Regions from separate parts of the Yersinia intermedia genome, predicted to be linked through region 3. Evidence: predicted binding sites of a transcription regulator. Region 3 holds the regulator's gene; each other region holds the start of a gene.

Region 1 (5,752 bases), 1.3 Mb from region 3:
ACATCATCAACACCAGCCGTGAACCGAATCGCCGTACCGATATGGTCATCGGCGTTGCCTATGATGCTGATATTGATGTAGTGAAGAAAGTGCTGGGTGACATCATTGCCGCAGATAAACGTATCATGCACGACAAAGGGGTTACCGTCCGTCTGAATGAAATGGCTGCTTCTTCTCTCAACTTCACGGTGCGCGTTTGGACTACCAATGGCGATGCGATGGAAGTGTATTGGGATTTGATGGAGAACTTCAAACGCGCGTTGGATGCTAACAAAATTGGTATTCCTTACCCGCAAATGGACGTGCATTTACATCAGGTAGCAAAAGCTGAGGCGGATCAGCCAGAGAGCCTGCGTACTTGACACTGTCGTGTTGCTTACAATTACTTGGCTCTAGCCATGTCAAATCGGGTCGTTAGCGGCCCGTTTTTCCCCCTTGTTTAGCTATTATTAGTTTTACTTATTCTTGATAAGAAATATCAATTTCCTCTGATGCTCATCTCTCCATAATATGCTGCTAATTCCTCTCCAATTCTCTCGGTCATTTTGAGTATTATTTAAAGGTAACAGTATGTTAGCTGTCTATTTACAGGGCTTCGCCCTCAGTGCTGCGATGATTTTACCCCTCGGGCCACAAAATGCCTTTGTGATGAACCAGGGGATTAAGCGTCAGCATCATTTGATGAGTGCCTCACTTTGTGCGCTAAGTGACATTATCTTGATTTGTGCAGGGATCTTTGGCGGCAGTGCCTTACTGAGCCGTTCGCCATTGCTACTGGCACTGGTCACTTGGGGCGGAGTGGCTTTTCTGTTGTGGTACGGTTGGGGCGCACTGATGGCCGCATGGCGTGGGGGTGGCTCCTCATCTGCCGCAGCAGCAGGTACGCAAGGGCGTTGGCCAATCGTCATAACCCTACTGGCGGTAACCTGGCTTAATCCGCATGTTTATCTCGATACCTTTGTGGTGCTCGGTAGCCTTGGCAGCCAGTTATTACCCGACTCCCGGCCTTGGTTTGCTTTGGGTGCTGTGAGTGCCTCTGTTGCCTGGTTTTTTGCCCTCGCGCTACTGGCGGCGTGGTTATCGCCGTGGCTTAACCGCCCAACGTCGCAGCGGGTGATTAATCTGTTGGTCGGAGGGGTAATGTGGTTTATTGCTTTTCAGTTAGCGCAACAAGCACTAAATCTGTGAGTTTTTATCATTAATCCGAATCCCATGATTCATAAGATATGCTACGGTTGTCTTATACCCGTCATACTTCAAGCTGCATGTATGTTGGCTGCCTTCGTTCACCCCAGTCACTGACTTGTGTAAGCTCCAGGGGCTCGCTCAGTTGCCGCCTTCATGCAACTCGAATTATTTAGTGTATAGTTTTATCATGATTATCTTAGGAGGCACCGTGAAGTTGAAGACATTGGCTTTGGCCGCAATGATGGGATTAGGGACGTTACCTTTGGCGCTACACGTTCAGGCAGCCGAACTGCCAGAAGGGCCGCATGTTGTCACCTCCGGGACCGCCAGTGTTGATGCGACACCGGATATCGCGACTATCGCTATTGAAGTTAGTGTATCAGCCAAAGATGCTGCTGATGCAAAAAAACAGGTTGATACGCGGGTCGCACAATATTTTGATTTCTTACGTAAAAGTGGCATTGAAAAGAAAGATATCAATGCTGCCAATATTCGTACCCAACCTGAATACGATTACCAGAAAAGCGGTGAAGCGGTATTGAAGGGATATCGTGCCGTGCGCCAGGTTCAGGTAACATTGCGCCAACTGGATAAGCTGAATGAGTTACTCGATGGTGCGCTGAAGTCTGGTCTAAACGAAATCCGCGCGGTGGAACTCGGGGTGGCAAACCCGGATACTTATCGTGAACAGGCGCGTAAAAAAGCTATTGAGAATGCCATTAGCCAGGCAGGATCACTGGCTGATGGATTTAAAGTTAAACTGGGGCCGGTCTACAGCATCCGTTATCACGTTGCTAACTACCAGCCAATGCCGGTAGCCCGCATGTTTAAAAGCGCTGAAGCGGCACCTGCCAATGATGCAGCGCAAACTTATGAGCAGCAGACCATCCATTTTGATGATCAGGTTGATGTCGTGTTTGAACTCCAAACTGCGACCAGTACCGCCAAATAAATTAGTCCTGCCGTAATACCTGACGCCCATAAGACAGCAGGGCGTCAGTCACCTTTCTCATGGTCCTGCTTTCCGGTGCAAACCGGTGCCAGAACAGCATCCGCCGTTGCAGCAATCCTGGGGTCAGATTGATCAATTCGCCTGACGCCAGTTCTTTCTCGATTTGCAGATGCGGGATCATACAACAGGTAGTTCCCTGCCGTGCTAACTGCACAAAAGCTTCGGAAGAGTTAACAATATGGCAGGGCACACTGCCCGGTGATAAATCAAAATTCTGCTGTAAAAACGCCTGATGCATATCATCCAGATGGTCAAATGCTACCGCTGGCGCTTTCAATAATGCTGAGCGGGTTACACCATTGGGGAAATAACGCTCAGCGAAAGGTTTGGAGGCGACAAACAAGTAATCCAGCGCACCGAGTTGATCAACCAGACAACTGGGTAGCGGTTGAGGTTGGATACTGACAGCACCCACGACCTCGCCGCGACGCAACCGTTCCTGAGTTCGAGTTTCATCCTCGACTTGTAAGTTCAGCCGGATAGGGGAATCAGCCAGCACCGGTTTCAATGCCGGTAGCAACCAGGTCGCCAAACTGTCGGCGTTGACTGCCAGCGACAATAACAATGGCGTATCTCCGCCATTATCATTGCCCAGCCACTCTTCTTCCAGTAACTCAACCTGATGCAGTAACGCGAGCAGTTTTTGCCCTTGCTCGGTAGGCCGTGGTGGCACAGTGCGCACCAGCAGCGGTTGACCGAACAGATTCTCCAACTGCTTGATGCGTTGAGATACTGCCGATTGGGTGATACAAAGTTTTTGTGCAGCGCGTTCAAAACCGCGTTCACGGATCACCGCGTCCAGCGCTTGTAGCGTACGGTAGTCTGGGCGTTTCATCGGAGTCATCTCTCCAAATATTAAGTCGATACAGCACTATGCCACATTTTTGCCATTTTGTTACGACAGGATGCCAAGGTGCCAGCCACAAATAAACCGACATAACTGTGATCCGGCTAGAATTAACTACCACGCGAGTTGGCTTTATTCACACAATCACCACTGCGAATGCTCTATAATGACCTCAGGTTTTCTTTCACATCAAGGCGTGAACTTACCATGACTCAGGATGAACTTAAAAAAGCAGTAGGCTGGGCAGCATTAGATTATGTCAAACCTGGTACCATCGTTGGGGTCGGCACCGGCTCGACTGCGGCACATTTTATTGATGCACTTGGCTCCATCAAGGGCCAGATAGAAGGGGCGGTTTCCAGCTCTGATGCGTCTACTGCCAAACTGAAAAGTTACGGCATCCACGTATTTGATTGTAATGAAGTGGACGTATTGGATATCTATGTTGACGGTGCTGATGAAATTAACGGCCAGATGCAGATGATCAAAGGCGGTGGTGCTGCGCTGACCCGCGAGAAAATCATTGCTGCTATTGCTCGTCAGTTTATCTGCATCGCGGATGCATCCAAGCAGGTTGATATACTGGGCAAATTCCCGCTGCCAGTTGAAGTTATCCCAATGGCCCGTTCTTATGTGGCTCGTGAACTGGTTAAGCTGGGTGGCTTACCGGAGTACCGTCAGAACGTCCTGACTGATAACGGCAACGTTATTTTGGATGTCCACAATTTGAGTATTTTGGATGCCATTGCGTTAGAAAATAAAATTAATGGTATTGCCGGTGTCGTTACGGTTGGCTTATTTGCTAATCGGGGGGCTGATGTGGCACTGATTGGCACCGCCGACGGCGTTAAGACCATAAAATTAAAGTGATCAGTTAATTCTCTCTCAGGATGAGGTCTGGCCGCTTCATCCTGAAAGTTTTTTTGCGTTTAAATATCTTTTCTTAAAATCGTTAAATTTGGTGATATATATCACATTTCTTCATTTCGTTTTATTAACCTGCCATTAACCCTCTTCGTGCCAGTTTTTTATTCCATAAATTAACATTGGCACTGATTGTTATGCTGACCGGCAGGCAATCGTTTGTATTGCTGCCCGCGTAATATTTGTTATGTTGACAGGGTGCTGACCGGATTCATTCGATAGCGGCAGCCACATCTGAAGTCTGAAAATAGGGTCGGGGACATGGCAAAAGTATCACTGGAGAAAGACAGAATTAAGTTTCTGTTAGTGGAAGGGGTGCACCAGAGCACAGTTGATAATCTGCGTGCAGCCGGTTATAGCAATATTGAATATCATAAAGGTGCCTTAGACACCGAAGCACTGAAAGCATCGATCAAAGATGCTCACTTCATCGGCATTCGATCGCGTACGCATCTGTCTGAAGAAGTTTTTGCGGCAGCAGAAAAATTAGTCGCAGTAGGTTGTTTCTGTATCGGTACCAATCAGGTTGATTTAAACGCGGCCACCAAACGCGGCGTGCCGGTATTCAATGCACCTTTCTCCAATACCCGTTCGGTAGCTGAAATGGTACTGGGCGAGTTACTGCTGATGTTCCGGGGCATTCCATCGGCTAACGCCAAAGCTCACCGTGGTGAGTGGAACAAGCTGGCGGTGGGTTCCTATGAAGCCCGTGGCAAGAAGCTGGGTATTATCGGTTATGGTCATATCGGCACCCAACTAGGGATTCTGGCAGAAAGTGTCGGGATGAAAGTATTTTTCTACGATATCGAAAATAAACTGTCGTTAGGGAATGCCCAGCAGGTGCGTCACCTGTCTGATTTGCTGAATATGAGTGATGTGATTAGCCTGCATGTGCCGGAAAACCACTCCACTAAAAATATGATTGGCCCTGAGCAGTTGGCTCTGATGAAGCCGGGTGCGATGCTGATTAACGCCTCACGCGGTACTGTGGTCGATATCCCGGCCTTGTGTGATGCATTGGCCAGCAATCATTTGGCAGGAGCCGCAATCGACGTCTTCCCTGAAGAGCCAGCAACCAATAAGGACCCGTTCAATTCACCTTTGTGCGAGTTTGATAATGTGTTGCTAACACCACATATTGGGGGCTCCACTCAGGAAGCGCAGGAAAATATCGGTGATGAAGTGGCGGGTAAGCTGGCGAAGTATTCCGACAACGGTTCTACGCTGTCTGCGGTCAACTTCCCTGAGGTTTCTCTGCCTGCTCACGGCGATAATACCCGCCGTCTGTTGCATATCCATGAGAACCGCCCAGGTATTCTGACCAGCATTAACAAAATCTTTGCTGAACAAGACGTTAACATTGCAGCACAGTATCTGCAAACCAGCGCTGAAATCGGTTATGTCGTTATTGATGTTGAAACTGATGATGCGGAAAATGCAGAAAAAGCATTGCAGGCGATGAAGGCGATCCCAGGAACTATCCGTGCTCGTTTGCTTTACTAATAAATATTTGTATTGAATGACTAAACACCCGCTATCTATAAAATATCGGGTGTTTTTTTATTTTGCAGGATTATCGCTCACCACTGCCACACTTTTGTTGGTGTTACTATTTCTGGCAATGGCACGTCCCAAAGCTCACAGGGCAAGTGCTCGACCCATTGGCAATCATGGGCCAGGCCAATAGGATAAGGGCCACCTTGCTGCCAGTGTTGCAGCGTACGGTCATAAAAGCCACCGCCCATACCTAAACGTTGCCCGTGGCTATCAAATGCCACCAA
Region 2 (5,752 bases), 240 kb from region 3:
CGTGGTGTACTGGCAGTAATGCCAAGCCCGAGCGAGTTCCCTTACACTGTTCGTGTGGTTTCTGAAATCACCGAGTCTAACGGTTCTTCCTCAATGGCTTCTGTTTGTGGTGCATCTTTGGCCCTGATGGATGCAGGTGTGCCAATTAAAGCCGCTGTTGCGGGTATCGCGATGGGTCTGGTTAAAGAAGGCGAAAACTTTGTTGTTCTGTCTGACATTCTGGGTGACGAAGATCACTTGGGCGACATGGACTTTAAAGTGGCCGGTAGCCGTGACGGTATTACTGCACTGCAAATGGATATTAAAATTGAAGGTATCACCCGCGAAATCATGCAGGTGGCACTGAACCAAGCCAAGGGTGCGCGTCTGCACATTCTGGGTGTTATGGAACAGGCTATCAGCACACCTCGTGGTGATATCTCTGAGTTTGCTCCACGTATCTACACCATGAAAATCAATCCTGAGAAAATCAAGGATGTGATCGGTAAAGGTGGTTCTGTGATTCGTGCGCTGACCGATGAAACTGGCACCACCATTGAAATCGAAGATGATGGCACCATTAAGATTGCAGCAACCGACGGCGATAAAGCGAAACACGCTATCCGTCGTATTGAAGAAATCACTGCTGAAATCGAAGTGGGCCGTATCTATGCGGGTAAAGTGACTCGTATCGTTGATTTCGGTGCATTTGTGGCAATCGGTGGCGGTAAAGAAGGTCTGGTTCATATTTCTCAAATCGCTGACAAGCGTGTAGAGAAAGTGACTGACTATCTGCAAATGGGCCAAGAAGTGCCAGTTAAAGTAATGGAAGTTGATCGCCAGGGCCGTATCCGCCTGAGCATCAAAGAAGCCACTACTCCTGACGCAGAAGCTCCGGCACCAGAAGCAGCAGAGTAATAAAGTATTCCATAGCCTCTTACCTCTTGGTGAGGGGCTGTGTTGTCTCGAGGGCAGGATGCTCTTGTGTTAAACAAATGGATGAAAGGATATTTATCCAATGTTTGTCTTCGGGAGTAGGAAATGAAGCCTTTCTTGCGCTGGTGTTACGTTGCGACAGCACTCATGCTGGCAGGATGCAGCAACCATGATTGGCGTAAAGACGAGGTGTTGGCTATCCCGTTGCAACCTACGTTGCAGCAGGAAGTGATTCTGGCGCGCATGGAACAAATCCTTGCAAGTCGGGCACTTACGGATGATGAGCGCGCACAGCTTTTATATGAGCGCGGAGTGCTGTATGATAGCCTCGGGCTACGGGCACTAGCGCGAAATGATTTTTCGCAAGCGTTAGCTATTCGTCCTGATATGCCAGAAGTTTTTAACTATCTGGGCATTTATTTAACGCAGGCAGGCAATTTTGATGCTGCCTATGAAGCGTTTGATTCTGTACTAGAGCTTGATCCAACTTACAATTACGCGCGTTTAAACCGGGGTATCGCCCTCTATTATGGCGGTCGACTCCCGTTGGCGCAGGATGATCTGCAGGCGTTTTATCAAGACGATCCAAATGATCCCTTCCGTTCGTTATGGCTGTATCTGGTGGAAAGAGAAATCGATCCCAAGGCGGCTGCAGTAGCGTTACAACAGCGCTATGAAAAATCGGACAGAGGGCAATGGGGATGGAATATTGTCGAATTCTACTTGGGCACGATCAGCGAAAAAACGCTGATGGAAAGGCTCAAGTCAGATGCAATGGATAACACTTCGCTCGCTGAGCATCTCAGTGAAACTGACTTCTATTTAGGTAAACATTACCTAAGTCTGGGGGACAAGAACACCGCTTCGGCGCTGTTCAAACTGACGGTAGCTAACAACGTTCATAATTTTGTTGAGCACCGCTATGCATTGTTGGAATTGGCGCTTTTGGGCCAAGAACAAGACGACCTATCGGAATCGGACCAGCAATAGCTGACGAACAACTATTAGCCTGACTACCTTGGTTTTTACCAACGTTAATCACCCTAACAGGTGATGGCCTTTTTGTTCGTTTTATAATCTAATTTGAGCCGGTTCACACTTTTCAATGAAAATGACTGAAAATTTTCTCGACGAGTTATGTAGACTGGCTGCCATTATTAATGAGGCACGTGTACATGACTACTGAGCTTGAAACCTCTTTTGCTGATCTGGGGCTGTCCGCTCCTATTCTTTCCGCTCTGACTGATCTTGGTTATGAAAAACCATCTCCTATCCAGTTGGAATGTATCCCACACCTGTTAAACGGCCGTGATGTTCTTGGCATGGCGCAAACAGGCAGTGGTAAAACAGCCGCGTTTGGTTTGCCGCTGTTACACAATATTAAAGCTGAGCTGAAATCACCGCAGGTTCTGGTGCTGGCACCAACCCGTGAGTTGGCTATTCAGGTCGCGCAAGCACTGTCTGACTTCTCTAAACACATTAATGGCGTCAACGTTGTGGCCCTGTACGGCGGCCAGCGTTATGACGTTCAATTACGCGCTTTGCGCCAGGGGCCACAAATCGTTGTTGGTACCCCAGGTCGTCTGTTAGACCACCTGAAACGCGGTACTCTTAACCTGTCCAACCTGAGCGGTTTAGTGTTGGATGAAGCAGATGAAATGCTGCGCATGGGCTTTATCGAAGACGTCGAAAATATTCTGGCGCAGATCCCGGCTGAACATCAGACGGCGTTGTTCTCTGCAACCATGCCTGACGCGATTCGCCGTATTACCCGTCGCTTTATGAAAGATCCACAGGAAGTTCGCATCCAGTCTAGCGTCACTACCCGCCCTGACATCAGCCAGAGTTTCTGGCGTGTAGGTGGTGGTTATCGCAAAAACGAAGCGCTGGTACGTTTCCTGGAATCTGAAGATTTCGATGCGGCCATCATTTTCGTGCGTACCAAAAATGGCACCCTGGAAGTGGCTGAAGCTTTGGAAAGTAGTGGTTATAACTGTGCTGCCTTGAACGGTGACATGAACCAGTCTTTACGTGAGCAGACACTGAACCGCCTGAAAGATGGCCGTTTGGATATTCTGATTGCAACTGACGTTGCGGCACGTGGTTTGGATGTTGACCGTATCAGCCTGGTTGTAAACTATGACATCCCTATGGATTCAGAGTCTTACGTTCACCGTATCGGCCGTACTGGTCGTGCTGGTCGCGCTGGTCGTGCGTTGCTGTTTGTTGAAAACCGTGAACGCCGTCTGTTGCAAAACATTGAACGCACCATGAAGCTGACTATTCCAGAAGTTCAGTTGCCAAACCCTGAATTGCTGGGCGAACGTCGTTTAGCTCAGTTTGCTGCTAAAGTTGGCCAACAGCTGGAAAGCAGTGATTTGGACCTGTACCGTGCATTGCTGGCTAAGCTGCAACCGGAAGAAGAGTTTGATCTCGAAACACTGGCTGCTGCACTGCTGAAAATGGCACAGGGCGAACGTCCTCTGATTCTGCCACCAGAAGCTCCGCGTCGTCCGCAGCGTGAATTCAATTCCCGTGATGACCGTGGTAGCGATCGTGGCCGTGATCGTAGTGACAGCCGTCGTGATAGTCGCCCTGATAGCCGTGCTGACAGTCGTGATGGTGGCGAGCGTCCAGCGCGTCGCGAACGTCGTGATGTTGGTGAGATGGAACTGTACCGCATTGAAGTGGGCCGTGATGATGGTGTTGAAGTTCGTCACATTGTTGGCGCGATTGCTAACGAAGGCGACATCAGCAGCCGTTACATTGGTAATATCAAGCTGTTTGCTTCTCACTCAACTATCGAGTTGCCAAAAGGTATGCCGGGCGAAATGTTATCTCACTTCACCCGTACCCGTATCCTGAACAAGCCGCTGAACATGCAGCTGTTGGGTGATGCACAGCCACATGAACGCCGTGAGCGTCCTGCTGGCGGTGCTGGTGCCGGTGGTGAGCGTCGTGGTGGTGGTGCTGGCCGTTCATTCGGTGGCGAACGTCGTGATGGCGCAGCAGGTGCTCCTCCTCGCCGTTCATTCGGCAGTGACCGTGCTCCGGCCGGTGGTGGCGAACGTCGTGGTAACCGCGATGGTCAGCGCTCAGCAGCGCCTCGTCGTGAAGATGCAGCAGCGCCTGCACCAGCAGCAGCGGCACCTACTCGCCGTCGTTTTGGTGATGCATAAGTCTTAATCATTTCTGATGATTCAAAATAAAAACCAGCCCAAGGGCTGGTTTTTTTATGTCTATAATTTCGCTTCAATTGGCGGGTTATAGGTGTTCAACAGGTTGTAACTCTGACTGTAATCCGGCAACTATTTCAAATGAATATAGCCGTGCCTGATGGTCGAAAATCTGGCCATTCACCATCAATTCGTCAGCTTGGGTCTCCCGCAATAATGACTGAAGCCCATGACGCACTTTACTTTTATCCCCAATAATAGATAAGCGTAGCGCCTGATCCACACCAAATTGTTCGGCGGGTGAGCAGATCTTATCCATATTCTCTACTGGTGGCGGTAGTTGACCCGGCGTGCCTCGGCGCAAATTGACAAATTGCTGCTGCATGGAGGTAAACAGGAAACGGGCATCGCGCTCGCTATCTGCGGCAACCACGTTCACACAAACGATAGCATAGGGTTTTGGCCATTGAATGGACGGCTTGAAGTTTTCCCGATAGAGCTTGAGCGCCTGGAATAACATATCTGGTGCGAAATGTGAGGCGAAGGCGAACGGCAGGCCCATGGCTGCAGCCAATTGAGCGCTATATAGGCTGGAACCCAGTAGCCACAATGGAACATGCAAACCCTGCCCAGGAACGGCTTGTACCGCTTGCCCCGGTTGTACTTCAGCAAAGTAGCTTTGTAGTTCGCTGACATCGGCTGGGAAGTTATCTACTTCACCGGACAGATGGCGGCGTAGTGCCATCATGGTGCGTTGGTCACTACCGGGCGCACGGCCAAGGCCGAGATCGATACGGTTTGGGTAGAGGGAGGCGAGGGTACCAAACTGTTCTGCAATCACCAGTGGTGAGTGGTTAGGTAGCATGACCCCGCCAGAGCCTACGCGGATGCTCTTGGTACCCCCGGCAATATAGCCAATCAGTACCGAGGTCGCCGCGCTGGCAATACCTGTCATATTATGATGCTCAGCGAGCCAATAGCGGTGATATCCCCACTTTTCAGCATGTTGAGCTAGATCCAGCGAAGCATGAAAAGCCTCTCGTGGTGTCTTGCCTTGCGCTATCGGCGATAAATCAAGTACTGAAAGCGGTACTGTCTTTTTGTCAGTCATAGAGTCGTCCATCTTAACCTTATGTCGAGTCGCTTGAAGGGCGAACGCACTAATTTATTAACCCAAATAGGGTGTCTAGTCGCCTTACTATGCACATAAAAAATCACATGCAGTGCGCGACTATCACGTATAAAAGCATAATCTAAATCGTGGGTTGCGAAGGGGGAATAAATGCGGCGGCAAAAGGACGATTGAGGCGATGAAAAAGAAAGCGCGATGGAGCCTACGATTCGTGTGGTAGCTATATCGAGTGGCTGGGTAAGAATGCCAGCGCATAGAGAAATATCGGGCGTAGTGCTACGCCCGATGGCTTATTTATGACACCAATTCCAGCCCAGCGAGACGCCGCCAGTAGCCGTTACAATCGTTTTTATCGGTCAAAATAAGTGGGTTCAACCCTTGCTCATTAGCCCGGAACTGCTCGATAACTGCCAGCGTATCCAGGCCTTGCGGAGAAAGTCGCACGATATCCACTAATCCTTGCATGGAAATCAGTTCATTACCGAGGTTATAACAGTAGCCACTTTGGGTTTGAATACCATTGAGGATG
Region 3 (5,752 bases):
CATTGCCACAACCTACTGATGTACTGTTTTACGAAGGGCTACACGGTGGTGTGGTGACGGAACATCATGATGTGGCAAAGCACGTCGATCTGTTGGTGGGCGTAGTGCCTATCGTCAATTTGGAGTGGATACAGAAGCTGGTGCGAGATACCGGTGAACGTGGCCATTCACGCGAAGCAGTGATGGATTCCGTAGTCCGCTCCATGGATGATTATATCAACTACATTACGCCGCAGTTCTCACGCACTCATATCAACTTCCAGCGCGTGCCAACCGTCGACACATCAAATCCGTTTGCTGCCAAAGCCATTCCGTCACTGGATGAAAGTTTTGTGGTTATTCATTTCCGTGGTTTGGAACAAATTGATTTCCCTTACTTACTGGCGATGTTGCAAGGATCATTTATCTCGAATATCAATACATTGGTGGTGCCCGGCGGAAAAATGGGGCTGGCAATGGAGCTGATTATGGCACCGCTGGTGCAGCAACTGCTGGAAGGGAAGAAAATCGGTTAATATCCTTCGTTCTTGAGGCCGCAGTATAGCAACTGCTGGAGAGAAAAAATAATTTGGCGCTATCCCAAGCCAAAGTAATTGGAGCTGCAGGTAGGCGGCAAGCGAACTCATCCCGATGAGCTTACATAAGTAAGTGATTCAGGTGAGCGAACGCAGCTAACAACCCTGCAGCTTCAAGTACGAAGGGTTTGCTTAGGCGATATCACGAATTTCAAAACTGTGGGTAATAGACGCCGCTTTACCCAACATCAGTGAAACGGAGCAATACTTTTCGGCTGACAACTCAACGGCTCGCTCAACAATTTTGTCGGTCAGGCCTTTGCCGCTGACAATAAAATGCAGGTTGATGTGTGTAAACAGACGCGGTGCTTCTTCACGGCGCTGCGAAGTTAATGACACTTCGCAATCGCGCACATCATTGCGGCCTTTTTGTAAAATAGAGACCACATCAATCGCACTACAGCCACCTGCCGACATTAACAGCATTTCCATCGGACTCGGTGCTTTGTCTCCGGCATTACCGTCCATCAACACCTGATGACCTGATGCCGATTCACCCAAAAATGTCAGCCCCTCAACCCACTTTATACGTGCCTGCATAACGCTTGCTCCCAGTTAAATTTTCTGATTAAGACTACCCTTTCATTTACAAACTGGCAATGTAACCCGACGTTCATCATGCTGAAGCGATACAACACAAGACACTGGCTTCATCCTGTGCTACAAACAGAACCGAAAGTGTTGTTTCTAGAATTAAATAGGGTAGCTTCTCAATACTCAGTGAAGGGTTTCTATCCGGTACGTATCTTGGCTATACCTTTCGGCAGTTGAGCAAATTAATATGCTACGAGAAAGTGTATTTTATAAGCACGCCGTACAGGGAACTCTGAGCCCTGTTAAGTTAGGCAGCGATAACAACAGAGGATAACAGCGAATGGTTCTCGGCAAGCCACAAACAGACCCGACTCTCGAATGGTTCCTGTCTCATTGCCATATCCACAAATATCCATCGAAGAGTACGCTGATTCACCAAGGTGAAAAGGCCGAAACGCTTTACTACATCGTGAAAGGCTCCGTTGCGGTGCTTATCAAAGATGAGGAAGGTAAAGAGATGATTCTCTCCTATCTTAATCAGGGAGATTTCATCGGCGAACTTGGATTATTTGAAGAAGGCCAAGAACGTAGCGCCTGGGTTAGAGCAAAAACCGCCTGTGAAGTGGCTGAAATTTCTTACAAAAAATTCCGTCAGCTTATTCAGGTCAATCCAGATATTTTAATGCGCCTATCTTCACAGATGGCGAGTCGCTTACAAATTACATCTGAGAAAGTGGGTAACCTTGCTTTCCTTGATGTGACTGGGCGTATTGCACAAACGCTGCTTAATCTGGCAAAACAACCTGATGCCATGACCCACCCAGATGGGATGCAGATTAAAATTACCCGCCAGGAAATTGGTCAGATAGTTGGCTGCTCCCGCGAAACCGTGGGGCGGATACTAAAAATGCTGGAAGATCAAAATCTGATCTCCGCACACGGTAAAACGATTGTCGTCTACGGCACCCGTTAATTCCCCCTAAACGGGTGTCGATACTGTCGGCACCCGTTTTTTAATCTTTTGTGATCAATAAATTTCTGGGGCCTTTATGAAATGGCAACGGCTGATTTATCGTCCTGAAGTTATTTATCGGCCCAATGTTAATTACGCGCTGCGCCAAACATTGGTTCTCTGCCTGCCCGCAGCATTAGGGTTTGCTCTCGGCGAACTTCGACTGGGTTTGATGTTTTCCCTGATACCCGCCTGTTGCAATATCGCCTCGCTGGATACACCACACCAACATTTTTTCCGGCGTCTGCTGGTCGGCGGCACGCTGTTTACTGCGAGTAGCTTCCTAACCCAGCAACTGCTGCTATGGGATATTCCATTGCCCGCCGTCATGCTCGGCCTGGCATTAGTTTTGGGGGTGAGTGGGGCGATTAGCCAGTTGAATAGCCATTTGTTACCGGCTGCCCTGATTGCTGCTATTTTTAGCCTCAGCATGGTGGGCCGCGCCCCGATCTGGCAAGCGCCTTTACTGTGTGCGGTGGGGACACTTTGGTATGGTGTGTTTAACTGGTTATGGTTCCGACTCTGCAAGGATCAACCGATCCGCGAACCCTTGAGTCAACTTTATTACTTGCTAGCCGATTATTGTGACACCAAATACAGCCTGTTTGCTCAGCACCTTGAGCCGGAAAAATCGATACCGCCGCTGCTGGACAAACAACAGGCGATTATGGACAAGATTAATCAGCTTTATCAGCAATTTAATCTGATTCATAACACAACGAAGAAAGAGCAGAAACGGTTGTTGGGATTGTTCCAAATGGCTCTCGATCTGCAAGAGCACATTACTGCGGCCCTGATTCAGCCAGAAAAAGTACAGGAGTTAATGGAGCAAACGCAGATTGAGGGGGTGATGCGCCGTAATTGCCAGAAAATCTCAGCCCAAATGCGCACTATTGCCAACGATATTCTCTATCACCACCGTGCTGCTGAACATTTTACTGCCGATGATGCTCTGCCAGAACTGGCAAACATCGCACAGGCACACCCGAACAACCCGGTCGCACAATTCTACTACTACCATATCAGCCATATTACCCAATTATTGAGTGACCGGCGGCCACTGTATGACCGTGACCTGATGTCCAGCCAACAATCACAGCCGTTCTGGCCAGCATTGATCAGCTATCTGTCGTTCAAATCAGGCGCACTGCGGGAAGCGGCTCGCCTGGGAGTGACACTGGCAGCAGGTAGCTATATCGGCAGTTTAATTCATTTACCCAAGCCTTATTGGATTCTGCTCACGGTGATGCTGGTAACGCAGAACGGTTATAACGCCACCAAGGTACGAATCCATCACCGTGCACTCGGTACCTTTATCGGGCTGTTACTCGCAGCTACCTTGTTGCATTTTCAGATGTCGGAAGGCACCACGCTGAGCATCATGTTACTCATCACATTGATAGCCTATCTGGTTCAACGCAAAAACTATGGCTGGTCAGTCATTTTTAGAACTATCACGACTGTGTATATCTTGCAGTTATTGACCGGAGAAGGCGCTGACTTTTTGGTTCCACGCCTGCTGGATACCTTAATTGGTTGCGCATTGGCCTTTGCCAGCGCCTTATGGCTGTGGCCCCAGTGGCAGAGTGGCTTACTGCGTAAGAATGCCCATCAGGCGCTAGAGGCGTATCAGAAGATTTTGCGCTTGCTGCTGACACCTGAACCAGATATCACCCAACTGGCCTATGAACGCATTGAAGTGAATAAGGCCAGTAATACCGTGTTAAGTTCCTTAAATCAGGCGATGCAAGAACCGGGATTCAACTCAAAATATCTGGCAGATATGCGGCTATGGGCCACTCACAGTGAGTTGATTGTCGGGCATATCAATGAGATGACTATCCTGACACGGGCCTATCCCTTGGGGAGTTCAGCACCAGGTAAACATCACATTCAGCTCAGCGTCGAACTGGCGGCGGATTATTTACAACTCTGTGAGATAGCCATTCAACAGTGTCAGCAAAGGCTGGAGTCGGACAACAGCGAAGGTAATAACGATTTCGTGCAGATGCCGGATGTCACACCGGATACACAGATCTCTGAGCTGGAACGTAATTTACGGCGGGTCTTGTCACATTTAAGCGTGATGCATACGGTGTCCGCCATGGCTTGGCAACAACAACCCCATCACGGTATTTGGCGCAGTCGGAGGTTGCGGGAGCAAGCATAACAAGGGAGAGGCAACAGCCTCTCCCTAATTGAGTTAACCCTGGACCAGGCTGGCGACTGCTTTATCCAACCTTGCCATTCCTTGTTTGATATCATCCAGCTCCACCACTAATGAAGGGGCTAACCGCAACACATTCGGCCCGGCATTGAGGACCATCAAGCCATTAGCGGCCGCAGCCATCAACAACTCCCGCGCACGGCCATGGTATTGCGGCGTTAACTCGGCACCAATCAATAACCCCATACCACGGATATCCTCAAACAAATGATACTTGTTGTTGATATCTTGCAGAGCCTGCACAAACAGCCCATGGCGCTGTTCAATACCATTAAGTACCTCAGGGGTATTAATCACATCCAACGCAGCCTCAGCAACGGCACAGGCCAGAGGATTACCCCCATAAGTAGTACCATGTGTGCCCACTGCCATTACCGACGCAATTTCTTCCGTGGTTAGCATCGCACTAATAGGGAAACCGCCACCCAAGGCTTTCGCTGTGGTCAAAATATCTGGCGTCACACCATAATGCATATAGGTAAACAGCTTGCCACTACGCCCCATACCACTTTGTACTTCATCGAATACCAGCAGCGCATTATGCTGATCGCACAAAGCCCGCACCCCTTGTAGGAATTCAGGCGTCGCAGAGGTGATACCCCCTTCCCCTTGGATAGGTTCAAGCACCACCGCACAAGTGTGGTCATCCATAACGGCTTTCACCGCAGCCAGATCATTAAACGGTACATGGATGATATCGGCAGGTTTCGGGCCAAAACCATCGGAATATTTTGGCTGACCACCTACCGAGACAGTAAACAAGGTGCGACCATGGAAAGCATTGTGGAAAGCAATGATTTTAGTCTTATAGGGGCTATGGCGCTCAATGGCATAATGACGGGCCAGCTTAAAGGCGGCTTCATTTGCCTCACCACCGGAGTTGGCAAAAAACACGCGATCCGCGAAGGTCGCAGCAATCAGTTTTTGCGCTAAACGCAGTGCAGGCTCATTAGTGAAAACGTTACTGGTATGCCATAACGTCTCGCCTTGCTGATGCAATGCTGCCACCAGCGCCGGATGGCAATGTCCCAACGCAGTAACTGCAATTCCGCCAGCAAAATCAATATATTCGGTACCTTGTTGATCCCATACGCGGCTACCTTTCCCTTTTACCGGGATAAACTGCGCAGGTGCATAAACAGGCAAAATAACCTGATCGAATGTACTGCGAGTTACTGCTAATTTGTCTGCCATTGCGCTGTCCACCCTGTTATCCCCTTCGCACTTGAAGCTACAGGGTTGTTAGCTGCGTTCACGCGCCCGAATCACTTGACTGAGTAAGCTCGTCGGGATTCGCTTGCGGGCTACCTACCTGCAACTCCAATGACTTTGGGTATAATCCATTGAGTTACCAATTATTGGTATGTGAAAATATAATCACAAAATATGCATAAAAAATCACAA
Region 4 (5,752 bases), 830 kb from region 3:
TTTGTCAGTGAGCAGTTACTCGCTGCTAACAAGCTGAACCATCAGGACTTGTTCTCAGTATTGGGGCAGTTGGCTGAGCGCCGCCTCGATTACGCTGACCTGTATTTCCAGTCCAGCTATCACGAGGCCTGGGTGTTGGAAGACAGCATCATCAAAGATGGCTCTTACAATATTGATCAGGGTGTAGGCGTGCGAGCGGTCAGCGGTGAAAAGACCGGTTTTGCTTATGCCGACCAAATCACCCTGAATGCTTTGCAGCAAAGTGCTCATGCGGCACGCAGTATTGTGCGTGATAACGGTAACGGTAAAGTGCATACCTTGGGTGAAGTCGCCTATCAGGCGCTTTATCCACTGCTAGACCCGTTACAAAGCTTGTCTCGCGAAGATAAAATTGCGCTGCTCCATCGGGTAGATAAAGTGGCCCGTGCCGCCGATAAACGGGTGCAGGAAGTCAGTGCCAGCTTGACCGGTGTCTATGAGCAGGTTCTGGTGGCAGCCACTGATGGCACGCTGGCGGCAGATGTGCGCCCACTGGTGCGGCTGTCGGTCAGCGTATTGGTGGAAGACAACGGCAAACGCGAACGCGGTGCCAGCGGTGGTGGTGGCCGTTTTGGCTATGACTACTTCCTCGAAACTGTGGATGGCGAAGTGCGAGCTGATAACTTTGCCAATGAAGCGGTCAGAATGGCACTGGTAAATCTGTCGGCTGTTGCCGCCCCTGCTGGCGCTATGCCGGTAGTCCTAGGTGCAGGTTGGCCGGGTGTATTGTTGCACGAAGCGGTCGGTCATGGTTTGGAAGGTGATTTCAACCGCCGTGGCAGTTCAGTCTTCAGCGGCCAAATGGGTAAATTGGTCGCGTCAGAACTGTGTACCGTGGTGGACGATGGCACTATGCAAGGCCGCCGTGGCTCGCTGGCTATCGACGATGAAGGGGTGCCGGGCCAGTACAACGTGCTGATTGAAAACGGTATTCTGAAAGGCTACATGCAGGATAAGTTGAACGCGCGCCTGATGGGCGTTGCACCGACCGGTAATGGCCGCCGTGAATCCTACGCGCACTTGCCAATGCCACGCATGACCAACACCTATATGCTGGCCGGTAAATCGACACCGGAAGAGATCATCGCCAGTGTGGAATATGGCCTGTACGCGCCTAACTTTGGCGGCGGTCAGGTGGATATTACATCCGGTAAGTTTGTGTTCTCAACCTCCGAAGCGTACTTAATCGAGAAAGGTAAAATCACCCGTGCGGTGAAAGGTGCCACCCTGATTGGTTCAGGTATTGAAGCCATGCAGCAGATTTCGATGGTCGGCAACGATCTGGCGCTGGATAAAGGCGTCGGTGTCTGCGGTAAAGAGGGGCAAAGCCTGCCAGTTGGCGTCGGCCAACCTACTCTGAAGTTAGATAATCTGACGGTAGGTGGTACGGCGTAGGGGTTGTTAGTAGGATGCCCCGTTTAGTTCCCAACGGGGCATCCTATAGCTATGGTATATTCAACGATATCCCTGATATACCTCGGCCACCCGTTTAAAGTACTCAGTCAAATAGTCGATACAGACCTGAACTTTAAGCGGCATTTTATCTTTCTCGGTATAGAGTGCATATACTGGTCGCGGATCAGAATGGTATTTTTTAAACAGTATTTCTACCTCCCCGCGTTTAATTTCCTCTATTACCCACATTAACGGGGCGTAAGCGATACCCGCACCCGCGTTAAGCCAACGGATCATGGTTTGTGAGTCATTGGTGACAAAACGGCCCTGTGGCGATATTTGCGTGGTAATGCCTTCTGGTGCGATTAGCTCAAAGTTACTGTCTGGTCGCACGCTATATTCCAGCCAGGAGAAATTGGTCATATCACTGGGTTTTTCTGGCGTGCCATGTTGTGCTAAATAACTTTTTGCGGCGCAGACCACCATCGGCATAGAACCAAGGCGGCGTGAAAATAGCCCCGAATCCTGTAATGCACCAACGCGAATCACCACATCTAAACCATCGGCAATTAAATCCGGTGCCGGAATACCTGTGACCAGATTAACGGATAGGCCGGGATACTCTTTCAACATTTCTGCTGTCATCGTTGCCAGTACATTTTGTGCCATTGTTGATGAGCAGCCGATGCGTAAGGTTCCGGTCGGCGTGTTGTTAAAGGCATACAGTTGTTCATGGACCTCTTGTACTTCCTGCAACATGCGCCGACAACCCTGATAGTAAATTCGGCCTGCTTCAGTTAAACCAATACGGCGAGTACTGCGGTTTAGCAACTTAACATTTAGCTCGGTTTCCAGTTTTGACACTGTTTGGCTAATCGACGACACACTCATTTCTAACTGCCGTGCAGCGCCAGTGAAAGACCCACACTCAACCACCTTGGCAAATACTGACATCCGTTTTAGTCTTTCCATGATTCACCCTGGGTTGATTGTTTACGCAGTTTTGATTGCTAACACTTGATTGTTAACTGTAGCTTAAAAGTGATTTAGATCACACATCGTAGATAAGGTGATAATAAGCAGGCTAATATACTGCTGTCGGGAGAATCGTTTTAGGTTTGAAAGCCACGCAGTTGAAGTGTTATCTCGCCTCGCTAAAGTTACAGTCATGTTTCTTAGTTAAGTTTAACCTATAAGTTAGTCTTATGGCTGGTTCACCGGCACCCTATAATAGAAAGGATCTACAGAATGACGTTGCTCCCGGTGATGGTGATATTTGGCCTCTCTTTTCCGCCAATATTTTTTGAGTTGCTCGTTTCGCTGGCGCTGTTTTTTGTTTTGCGCCGTGTGCTGCAACCTACCGGTATTTATGAGTTTGTCTGGCATCCGGCACTCTTTAATACCGCGCTGTATTGTTGCCTTTTCTATTTAATATCCCGTCTTTTTTCCTGAGGTCGCCGTGAGTACTTTTTCATTAAAAATAATCCGTATCGGCATCACCTTATTGGTGGTTTTACTGGCGGTTATCGCTATTTTCAAAGTTTGGGCTTTTTATACTGAATCACCCTGGACCCGTGATGCCAAATTTACTGCCGATGTGGTGGCTATCGCACCGGACGTCAGTGGTTTGATCACCGACGTGCCGGTAAAAGACAATCAACTGGTGCAGAAAGGGCAAATTCTGTTTGTTATTGACCAACCACGCTACCAGCAGGCGTTGGCTGAAGCCGAGGCCGATGTGGCCTATTACCAAACACTGGCGGCGGAGAAACAACGTGAGTCCGGCCGGCGGCAACGTTTGGGGATTCAGGCGATGTCACAAGAAGAAATTGACCAGTCCAACAATGGATTACAAACCGCCAGGCATCAGTTGGCAAAAGCTATCGCAGTACGGGATTTAGCCACACTTGATCTGGAACGCACCACCGTGCGTGCGCCTGCACAAGGCTGGGTGACGAATCTGAATGTTCATGTCGGGGAGTTTATTAACCGTGGTGCTACCGCTGTTGCACTGGTGAAAAAAGATACTTTCTATATTTTGGCCTATTTGGAAGAGACCAAACTGGAAGGCGTTAAAGCGGGGTATCGGGCGGAAATTACCCCACTGGGCAGCAACCGTATTTTGCACGGTACTGTCGACAGTGTCTCCGCCGGTGTCACCAACAGCAGCAGCAGTGTCGATAGCAAAGGGTTGGCGACGATTGACAATAATCTGGAATGGGTACGGCTGGCGCAACGAGTACCGGTGAAGATCCGTTTGGACAGTGAAGATCAACAGCATCCCTACCCCGCAGGGACGACGGCGACTGTGGTGATAACTGGGGCGACTGATCGCAACCCTAATCAGGCTTCACCGATTGTTAAGTTGATGCATCGCCTGCGCGAGTTTGGCTAAGATGACCAGCCCGACCTTTATTCGCCTGCGCTTTGCGTTCAAACTCAGCTTTGCCATTGTGGCCGCGCTGTTTCTGGGCTTTCATCTGCAATTAGAAACACCACGCTGGTCGGTGCTGACGGCCGCTATTGTTGCTGCTGGCCCGGCATTTGCTGCGGGCGGTGAGCCATTCTCTGGTGCGATTCGTCACCGAGGTTGGCTACGTATTATCGGGACATTCATCGGTTGTATCGGTGGTTTGGTTATCATCGTTCTGACTATCAGAGCACCGGTATTAACCCTGATGCTTTGCTGTTTGTGGGCTGGCGTTTGTACTTGGATCTCCTCACTGGTTCGGGTTGAGAACTCTTACGCATTTGGGCTGGCGGGTTACACCGCGCTGATTATCATTGTCACCACCGGTGAAACACCCTTACTGACACCACAGTTTGCGGTTGAGCGCTGTAGCGAGATTGTGCTGGGGATCGTCTGCGCGGTGATGGCGGATCTGCTGTTTTCACCACGGTCGATCAAGCAGGATATTGATCGTCTGGTCGATAAAGTGTTGGTAGATCAATATAAATTATTGCAGTTATGTATTCGTCCGGCAGAAAAAAACGATATCGATCGCGCCTGGAATGATCTGGTTAAAAATACCACGGCACTGAATGGGATGCGCAGCTACCTGATGATGGAATCTTCCCGCTGGCAGCGCTGCAACCGCCGCTTACGGGTGCTGCACACGGCATCATTAGCACTGATCACTCAAGCCTGCGAAACCTATCTGATATTGATCAATCACCCTGACTTACTCAGTGCTGAGCTGAAAGCGATGCTGAGTGAACCGGCAGAGACGCCGGCTGAAATTCATCAGCAGATGAAAAAAATGCGTCAATATATTGGCGGTAGCCACAGTGAGGCGATCCCTGCAACTATCAGCAGTTGGGTGGGGGCGGCGACGCGCTATTTATTGCTATCAAAAGGGATTCATACCAACAGCAGTATCAGCCGGGTGGAAGAGGGTATTCTGGACGGTGACGAGCCAATCAAACATGTTTCAGCTGAAGGTCATCATGCGATGATCAATGGCTTGCGTACCGGTATTGCTACGGCGATCGGCGGCCTATTCTGGCTGTGGACTGGCTGGACCTCCGGGGCGGGTTGTATGGTCATGATTGCGGTGGTGACCTCACTGGCAATGCGTACCCCCAATCCACGGATGGTGGCGATCGACTTCCTGCTGGGGGTGATTATGGCGCTGCCCATTGGGGCGCTCTATTTCATGTTTATTATCCCTGCGACCCAGCAAAGTATGCTGTTGCTGTGCATCAGTCTGGGGTTACTGGCATTTATTATTGGTATTGAAGTGCAAAAGCGCCGTCTTGGCTCGCTGGGAACATTGGCCAGTACCATCAATATTATGGTGCTGAGCAACCCGATGCAGTTTAATGTCAGTATGTTCCTCGACAGTGCGTTGGGGCAGATTGTCGGCTGTTTTGTTTCCCTGATTGTGCTGATGTTGATCCGCGATAATGCCAAGGACAGAACCGGCAGAACCTTGCTAAACCGCTTTGTTTACAGTGCGGTATCGGCTCTGACGACCAATAAAGCCCGCCGCAGCGAAAATCATCTACCGGCGTTGTATCAACAACTGAATCAATTATTGATGATGTTCCCCGGTGATATTGATAAGTATCGGCTGGCATTGACGCTGATCATCGCCCATCAGCGGCTCAATAACACCGAGATCCCAGTTAACGCCGAGTTGAGTGCCTTTCACAAACAGATCCGCTATACCGCCGATCGAGTTATTAATGCCAAAAATGACCAGAAGCGGCGCTATTACTTTGCTCGCTTACTACAAGAGTTGGATCAATATCAGCAGAAATTAGTTGATTTTCAATCACCTGACTCCGCGACCCGTCCAGTCAAACGGCTAGCGGA

The links. Region 3 encodes CRP, which controls carbon source genes, mostly activating them, when cyclic AMP is high. Its sites were predicted from a motif close to ATGTGANNNNNNTCACAT; they were not measured.
Region 1: serA (phosphoglycerate dehydrogenase) is a predicted target of CRP. The motif match lies at 4,007-4,024, and genes of this name have one in related genera.
Region 2: yrbN (protein YrbN) is a predicted target of CRP. The motif match lies at 1,997-2,014, and genes of this name have one in related genera.
Region 4: aaeR (HTH-type transcriptional activator AaeR) is a predicted target of CRP. The motif match lies at 2,474-2,491, and genes of this name have one in related genera.

Annotation. Positions count from the first base shown of each region.
Region 1 covers NZ_LR134116.1:877,108-882,859, forward strand. Annotated here, with positions in the region: gene mscS (small-conductance mechanosensitive channel MscS) at 1-362, shown strand, start outside; gene argO (arginine exporter ArgO) at 571-1,188, shown strand; gene EL015_RS04055 (oxidative stress defense protein) at 1,397-2,140, shown strand; gene EL015_RS04060 (LysR family transcriptional regulator ArgP) at 2,142-3,035, opposite strand; gene rpiA (ribose-5-phosphate isomerase RpiA) at 3,255-3,917, shown strand; gene serA (phosphoglycerate dehydrogenase) at 4,233-5,474, shown strand; gene EL015_RS04075 (5-formyltetrahydrofolate cyclo-ligase) at 5,552-5,752, opposite strand, start outside.
Region 2 covers NZ_LR134116.1:4,146,740-4,152,491, reverse strand. Annotated here, with positions in the region: gene pnp (polyribonucleotide nucleotidyltransferase) at 1-897, shown strand, start outside; gene nlpI (lipoprotein NlpI) at 1,021-1,905, shown strand; gene yrbN (protein YrbN) at 2,021-2,101, shown strand; gene EL015_RS18930 (DEAD/DEAH family ATP-dependent RNA helicase) at 2,091-4,094, shown strand; gene EL015_RS18925 (luciferase-like monooxygenase) at 4,180-5,202, opposite strand; gene EL015_RS18920 (U32 family peptidase) at 5,518-5,752, opposite strand, start outside.
Region 3 covers NZ_LR134116.1:4,383,925-4,389,676, forward strand. Annotated here, with positions in the region: gene EL015_RS20165 (phosphoribulokinase) at 1-515, shown strand, start outside; gene EL015_RS20170 (OsmC family protein) at 708-1,115, opposite strand; gene crp (cAMP-activated global transcriptional regulator CRP) at 1,450-2,082, shown strand; gene EL015_RS20180 (YccS/YhfK family putative transporter) at 2,159-4,291, shown strand; gene argD (bifunctional acetylornithine/succinyldiaminopimelate transaminase) at 4,325-5,542, opposite strand.
Region 4 covers NZ_LR134116.1:459,643-465,394, forward strand. Annotated here, with positions in the region: gene tldD (metalloprotease TldD) at 1-1,434, shown strand, start outside; gene aaeR (HTH-type transcriptional activator AaeR) at 1,495-2,406, opposite strand; gene aaeX (p-hydroxybenzoic acid efflux pump operon protein AaeX) at 2,683-2,886, shown strand; gene aaeA (p-hydroxybenzoic acid efflux pump subunit AaeA) at 2,894-3,829, shown strand; gene aaeB (p-hydroxybenzoic acid efflux pump subunit AaeB) at 3,831-5,752, shown strand, end outside.